Linked DNA regions of Sediminicoccus rosea. The protein of the gene in region 1 binds, or shares a complex with, the protein of each later gene. Links are inferred from orthologs where the notes say so. Each region holds a gene or a part of one and is shown on either strand. Other genes may lie near its edges.

The links.
Region 2: the proteins of R9Z33_RS02715 (region 1) and uvrB are in contact, whole or in part, in a crystal structure (PDB 7EGT), measured with the Thermus thermophilus proteins. The link is inferred for Sediminicoccus rosea from one-to-one orthologs. Residues at the interface, in WP_096412145.1 of Thermus thermophilus: His654, Arg656, Phe657, Gln666, Asp668, Glu669, Lys680, Arg681, Leu682, Ser683, Lys685, Tyr686, Ala687; in WP_096411307.1 of Thermus thermophilus: Glu23, Leu25, Arg26, Asp27, Gly28, Glu29, Arg30, Phe31, Arg55, Glu326, Asp327, Phe328, Glu379, Ser382, Gln383, His398, Gly400, Arg401.

Annotation. Positions count from the first base shown.
Region 1 is NZ_CP137852.1:554,711-557,965, reverse strand. The notes cover bases 243-3,184. They hold R9Z33_RS02715 (ATP-dependent helicase), read right to left. Parts: upstream 2,853-3,184; coding sequence 633-2,852; downstream 243-632. Other genes in these bases: R9Z33_RS02710 (hypothetical protein), read left to right, coding at 2,914-3,184; R9Z33_RS02720 (amidohydrolase), read left to right, coding at 243-569. In the rest of the region: more of R9Z33_RS02720, read left to right, coding at 1-242; more of R9Z33_RS02710, read left to right, coding at 3,185-3,255. UniProt on the Escherichia coli protein: A helicase with DNA-dependent ATPase activity. Unwinds DNA duplexes with 3'-5' polarity. Translocates on single-stranded DNA with 3'-5' polarity. Initiates unwinding more efficiently from a nicked substrate than double-stranded DNA.
Region 2 is NZ_CP137852.1:2,608,383-2,611,600, forward strand. What follows is about bases 159-3,063. They hold uvrB (excinuclease ABC subunit UvrB), read left to right. Parts: upstream 159-464; coding sequence 465-2,663; downstream 2,664-3,063. Other genes in these bases: R9Z33_RS12560 (hypothetical protein), read right to left, coding at 159-395; R9Z33_RS12570 (helix-turn-helix domain-containing protein), read right to left, coding at 2,676-2,894. Also shown: R9Z33_RS12555 (carboxymuconolactone decarboxylase family protein), read right to left, coding at 1-106; more of R9Z33_RS12560, read right to left, coding at 156-158; R9Z33_RS12575 (universal stress protein), read left to right, coding at 3,101-3,218. UniProt on the Escherichia coli protein: The UvrABC repair system catalyzes the recognition and processing of DNA lesions. A damage recognition complex composed of 2 UvrA and 2 UvrB subunits scans DNA for abnormalities.

The DNA.
Region 1 (3,255 bases):
CGATCGATTTCTCGCTCGACGCGATCGAGGCCGCCTACGGCAATTCCACCGCCTTCGGCATCAACCGCATCGAGCACGCCACCATGCTGCGGCAGGACCAGATCGTGCGGATGAAGCGGCTCAACATCGAGCCGAGCTTCCTGATGAACCATGTCACGCTCTATGGGGCCGCCTACCGGGACCAGATCTTCGGCCCCACGCGCGCCGCCTTCACCGACCCGGCCGGCGCCTGCGCGAAGGAGGGCGTGCGCTTCACGCTGCACACCGACAGCCCCTGCTCGCCGCTCGGCACGCTGCGCCTCGTGCAGACGGCGGTCACGCGCATCTGCCAGGTGGACAATTCCGTCATCGGCGCCGACCAGGCCGTGACCGTGCGGCGCGCGCTGGAGTCCGTCACGGTGGATGCCGCGCGGCAGCTCGGCCTCGCCGACCGCCTGGGCACGGTGGAGCGCGGCAAGGAGGCGGACTTCACCATCCTGGAGGAGAACCCGCTGACAGTGGACCCGACCAAGATCGCCGCCATCAAGGTGAGCGAGACGTGGGTGGCGGGCCAAAAGAAGTTCGGGTGACGCCCCGCGCATGATCCGCCGGGGCGGCATCGCCGAACCGGTGGATCATTCGCGCAGCAAACCTCAGGCGGGCTCCACGAAGCGGTCCAGCACCCGCTTCACGCCCGCCTTCTCGAACTCGATCTCCAGCTTGTCGTCATCCACGGCCAGCACGCGGCCATAGCCGAATTTCTGGTGGAAGACGCGGGTGCCGCGCGCGAAGGCCTTCTCGCGCTCCGGCCGCTGGTCCACCTCCCAGGCGCCGGCCTCGATCACGCGCGGGCGGCGCTGCGAACTCAGCGGCAGGCCGGCCGCGAACACGCTGGAGGGCATGCGGGGCTGTTGCGTGACGCCGCCCTCGCGCAGCACCTCGCCCTCGGGCAGCTCATCCAGGAAGCGCGAGGGGATGGAGCTGACCCAGTTGCCATAGATGCGCCGGTTGGCCGCATGGCTGATCACGCAATGCCTGCGCGCCCGCGTGATGCCGACATAGGCGAGGCGCCGCTCCTCCTCGAGCGACTTGGCGCCGCCCTCGTCCAGGCTGCGCTGCGAGGGAAACAGCCCCTCCTCCCAGCCCGGCAGGAAGACCATGTCGAACTCAAGCCCCTTGGCCGCGTGCAGCGTCATCAGGCTGACCTTCTCGCCCTCCGAATTGTCGTCATTCTCCATGACGAGGGCGATGTGCTCCAGGAAGGCGCCAAGTGTCGCGAAATCGCCCATCGCGCGCACCAGCTCCTTCAGGTTGTCCAGGCGCCCGGCGGATTCGATGCTGCGGTCGGCCTTCCACATGTCGATATAGCCGCTCTCCTCCAGCACCTGGGCGGCGATGACGACGTGCCCCTCCTTCTCGAGGCCGGCATTCCAGCGCGAGAGATTCTCCAGCAATTCGCGCAGCGCCGCACGCGGGCGCGGGCGCAGCGCGTCGGTCTGGCAGAGGCGCTCGGCCGCCACGCGCAGCGGCATCTGCTGCTCGCGCGCCAGCTTGTGCATCGCGGCCATGGCGGTGTCGCCCAGGCCGCGCTTGGGCGTGTTCACGATGCGCTCGAAAGCCAGGTCATCGGCCGGCTGCGACATCGCGCGGAAATAGGCGATGGCGTCGCGGATCTCGGCCCGCTCATAGAACTTGGCGCCGCCGAAGACGCGATAGGGAATGGCGAGCGTGATCAGCCGCTCCTCGAAGGCGCGGGTCTGGAAGCCGGCGCGCACCAGGATGGCGATCTCGCCGAGGCTGACACCATCCCGCCGCGCCTCCTCGATGCGCGCACCTACCATGCGCGCCTCCTCCTCGCTGTCCCAGAGCGAGACGACGCGCACGCGCTCGCCCGAGGCATCGGCGCGGCCCGGGCGCAAGGTCTTGCCCAGGCGGCCCTCATTGCGCGCGATCAGCCCGGCGGCGGCGGCAAGGATGGGGCGCGTGGAGCGGTAGTTGCTTTCGAGGCGCACCACCTGCGCCCCCGGGAAATCGCGCTCGAAGCGCAGGATGTTCTCGATCTCGGCGCCGCGCCAGGAATAGATGGACTGGTCATCATCGCCCACGCAGCAGATGTTCTTGTGCCCCTGCGCGAGCAGCCTGAGCCAGAGATACTGGACGAGGTTCGTGTCCTGGTACTCATCCACCAGGATGTAGCGGAACAGGCGGTGGTAGCTCGCCAGCACCTCGGTGTTGGTGCGCAGGATCTCCGTGATGTGCAGCAGCAGGTCGCCGAAATCGCAGGCGTTCAGCGCGATGAGCCGCGCCTGGTAGGCGGCGTAGAGCTTCTCCGCCCGGTTGTTCGCGTAGTCGGAGGTCTCGGCCGCCGGGATGCGGTCGGGCGTGAGGCCGCGATCCTTCCAGCGCTGGATGATCCCCATCAGCCCATTGGGCGGCCAGCGCTTCAGGTCCACGCCTTCCGCTTCCATCACCTGCTTGAGCAGGCGCGTCTGGTCATCCGTGTCGAGGATGGTGAAGCTGGAGGTGAGGCCCACCAGCTCCGCATGCCGGCGCAGCATGCGCGCGGCGAGCGCGTGGAAGGTGCCGAGCCAGAGCCCCTCGACCGGCCGGTTCAGGATGGCGCCCAGCCGCTCGCGCATCTCGCGCGCCGCCTTGTTGGTGAAGGTCACGGCCAGCACCTGGTGCGGCTGGGCGCGGCCGGTCATCAGCAGATGCGCGAATCGCGTGGTGAGCACGCGCGTCTTGCCGGTGCCGGCACCGGCCAGCACGAGCAGCGGACCATCCAGCGTTTCCACGGCGGCGCGCTGCTCCGGGTTCAGCCGGGCGAGGTATTCGGGGGGAGGGGCAGCCCCTGGGGAGGATGGTGCGGACACGCCAAGGGCTATAGAACATCCGGCGAACGCCACCAACCACGGCCTGCTTCCCTTGGACCTCATGCGCCGCTTCCTGGAATGGTCCGCCCTGCATGGCGCGGCGCTGCTGGCCGGCAGCATCTTCGCGGGCCTGTTCCTCCCGCCGCTCGCCGCCCTCTTCCGCGACGTGATCACGCCCGTGGTCTTCATCCTGATGGTGCTGGTGCTGCTGCGGGTGGACCCCGTGCAGGTCATCGCCTATCTGCGCCGCCCGCTGCTGGTGGCCGCCCTGCTCGTCTGGCTGCTGATCGCGACACCGCTGCTGGTCTGGGCGCTGCTCGTCGCGCTCGGCATCCAGGGGCCGCTGGCCAATGGCCTCGTCATCGTGGCGACGGGCTGCGCCGCCACCTCCTCTCCGGCCTTT
Region 2 (3,218 bases), 2.1 Mb from region 1 along the record:
GTGTGGTGGTGGCGTCCCGCGCCTCGGTATAGGGCGCGCCCAGGATCTCGCGCATTTCCTGGCGGCCGCGCTGGCGCAGCGCCGCGTGGGCTTCGGTCTCGTTCATTCGGCTGGTCCTCCCTGATGGCGGGAGGGTAGGCCGGTTCAGCCGGCCGTCAAAACGGCTCGGCCGTGTCCCGGCGGAGCAGGCGGCGGAAGGCGCCCGCGGAGCGGTCCTGCCCGGTCACCTTGTCGGCCAGCGCATCGAGCCAGCCGGAGAACCAGGCCTTCCCCCAATCGCCCGTCTGCGCCATCGGGTTCTCCAGCACAGAGGCGCCGGCCGCGAAGGCTTGGCGGCCGGCGGCATAGGCGTCATCGCTCACGAAATCGTCGTTCGGGTCCACGTCCTCGGGCATCGGGGCATCCTGTGATGGCCCGCGGCATATGGCATCGCAGGGGCGGGGGCGCCATCCTATATTGCGGGGATGAACGTGATCGCCCCCGTCCTCTTCCAGCCGATCCGCCAGCCCATGCCGCCGGCCGGCAAGCCGCTGCGCGTCGTCAGCCCCTTCGAACCCAATGGCGACCAGCCCAATGCGATCCGGGACCTGATCGCCGGGGTCGAGGGTGGCGAGCGGGACCAGGTGCTGCTGGGCGTGACCGGCTCGGGCAAGACCTTCACCATGGCCAAGGTGATCGAGGCGGTGCAGCGGCCCACGCTGATCCTCGCCCCCAACAAGACGCTGGCGGCGCAATTATACGGCGAGATGAAAAGCTTTTTCCCCGACAACGCGGTGGAATACTTCGTCAGCTACTACGACTACTACCAGCCCGAGGCCTATGTGCCGCGAACCGACACCTATATTGAAAAAGACAGCCAGATCAACGAACAGATCGATCGCATGCGCCACTCCGCCACCCAGGCGCTGCTGGAGCGGCGGGATGTGGTGATCGTGGCCTCCGTCTCCTGCATCTACGGCATCGGCTCGGTCGAGACCTATTCGAACATGGTGGTGAAGCTGGAGGTGGGCGGCTCCATCGCGCGCGATGCGCTGCTGAAGGGCCTGGTCGAGCAGCAATACCGCCGTAACGACATGGCTTTCCAGCGCGGCTCCTTCCGCGTGCGCGGCGAGAGCGTGGACATCTGGCCCGCCCAGCTCGAGGACCGCGCCTGGCGCATCAGCCTCTTCGGCGACGAGATCGAGACGCTGCGCGAATTCGACCCGCTGACGGGCGAGATCACCGGCGAGTTCGAGCGCGTCAGCATCTACGCCAACAGCCACTATGTGACGCCGCGCCCGACGCTGACCCAGGCCATCGGCCGCATCAAGGCCGAGTTGAAGGAGCGCCTGGCCGAGCTGGAGAAGGAAGGGAAGCTGCTGGAGGCGCAGCGCCTCGACCAACGCACCACCTTCGACATCGAGATGATGGAGACCACCGGCTCCTGCAAAGGGATCGAGAACTACTCGCGCTACCTCTCGGGCCGGAATCCGGGCGAACCGCCGCCGACGCTCTTCGAATACCTGCCCGAGGGCGCGCTCCTGGTGGTGGATGAAAGCCACGTCACCGTGCCGCAGATCGGCGGCATGTATCGCGGCGACTATGCCCGCAAGATCATCCTCAGCGACTACGGCTTCCGGCTGCCCTCCTGCACCGACAACCGGCCGCTGAAATTCGAGGAGTGGGAGAGCTTCCGCCCGCAGACCGTCTTCGTCAGCGCGACGCCCGGCCCCTGGGAGATGGAGCGCACCGCCGGCGTCTTCGCCGAGCAGGTGATCCGCCCGACCGGCCTCGTGGACCCCGTCTGTGACATCCGCCCCGTCGAGAACCAGGTGGATGACCTGCTGGCCGAGGTGAAGGATTGCGCGGCGCGCGGCGCGCGCGTGCTGGTCACGGTGCTGACCAAGCGCATGGCCGAGCAGCTGACCGAATACCTCACCGAGATGGGCGTGCGCGTGCGCTACCTGCACTCGGACGTGGATACGCTGGAGCGCATCGAGATCATCCGCGACCTGCGCCGCGGCGTCTTCGACGCGCTGATCGGCATCAACCTGCTGCGCGAGGGGCTGGACATCCCCGAATGCGGCCTCGTCGCCATCCTGGATGCGGATAAGGAGGGCTTCCTGCGCAGCACCACCTCGCTCATCCAGACCATCGGCCGCGCCGCGCGCAATGCCGAAGGCCGCGTCATCCTCTATGCCGACCGCATGACCGACAGCATGAAGCGCGCGCTGGAGGAGACGGAGCGGCGCCGTGCCAAGCAGATCGCCTGGAACACGCAGCACGGCATCACGCCCACCTCCATCAAGCGCGAGATCAGCGACGTGCTGAAGGATGTGAGCCAGGGCGACTACGTCACCGTCGAGGCGGTGGAGGGCGATGCGACCGCGCAATTCGTGGGCCGCGACCTGCGCGCCTCCATCGCCGAGCTTGAGAAGAAGATGCGCGCGGCGGCGGCGGACCTGGAATTCGAGACGGCGGCCCGGCTGCGCGACGAGATCAAGCGCCTGGAGGCGCTGGAGCTTGGCATCGCGACACCGGGCGATGCGCTCTCGCCCAACCAGGCCGGGCGCTCGCTGCGCGAAGTGACCCCCAAGAAGGATTGGAAGCCCAAGCCCATGGGCCCGGGCGGCGGCGGCTATGATCCGAAGAAGGGGAAGGGGCGCGGGCGCAAGGGCCCCTAGCCCCGGCGAGCCCTATCGGGCCGTGCCCCTGGGCTTCGCCGCGGCCTCGCCCTCGGCGCGCGTCGCGTGCTGGTCGAGGAAGCGCTCGAAGTCGCGTGGGATGATGCGGAACTCGCGCCCGACATCGATGGCGCGCAGGTCGCCCTGCCGGATCCATTGGCGCACCGTCGCCTCGCCCACCTGCGCGAGCTCGGCCACCTCGCGGACCGTCATGAATTTCCGTGTGAGCATGTCATCCCTGCCTCACCGCGCCTGACCGTGGTTGACGATATTCGAGCATCGTTGAAGCCGGTTTGACAAAGATCAATGCCGCCCGCCCGCGCTGGCGCCAGTTTGATGGCGTTGGGTCCATCCCGCCGCAATGTGGCGGGGCCCACGCCAACCGGGCGGCGGCCGGAAGCCGGCGGCCCGCCCACAACAGGCCGGGAGATTGCCTCATGTCGCTCACCACCATCCTCTGCCAGGTCGAGCCCGGCGATGCCGCGATGCTGGACGCAGCCGTGGCCACGCCCTTCGCCCTGGCCGAGGCGCATGGCGCGCAGCTGACCGCGCTGG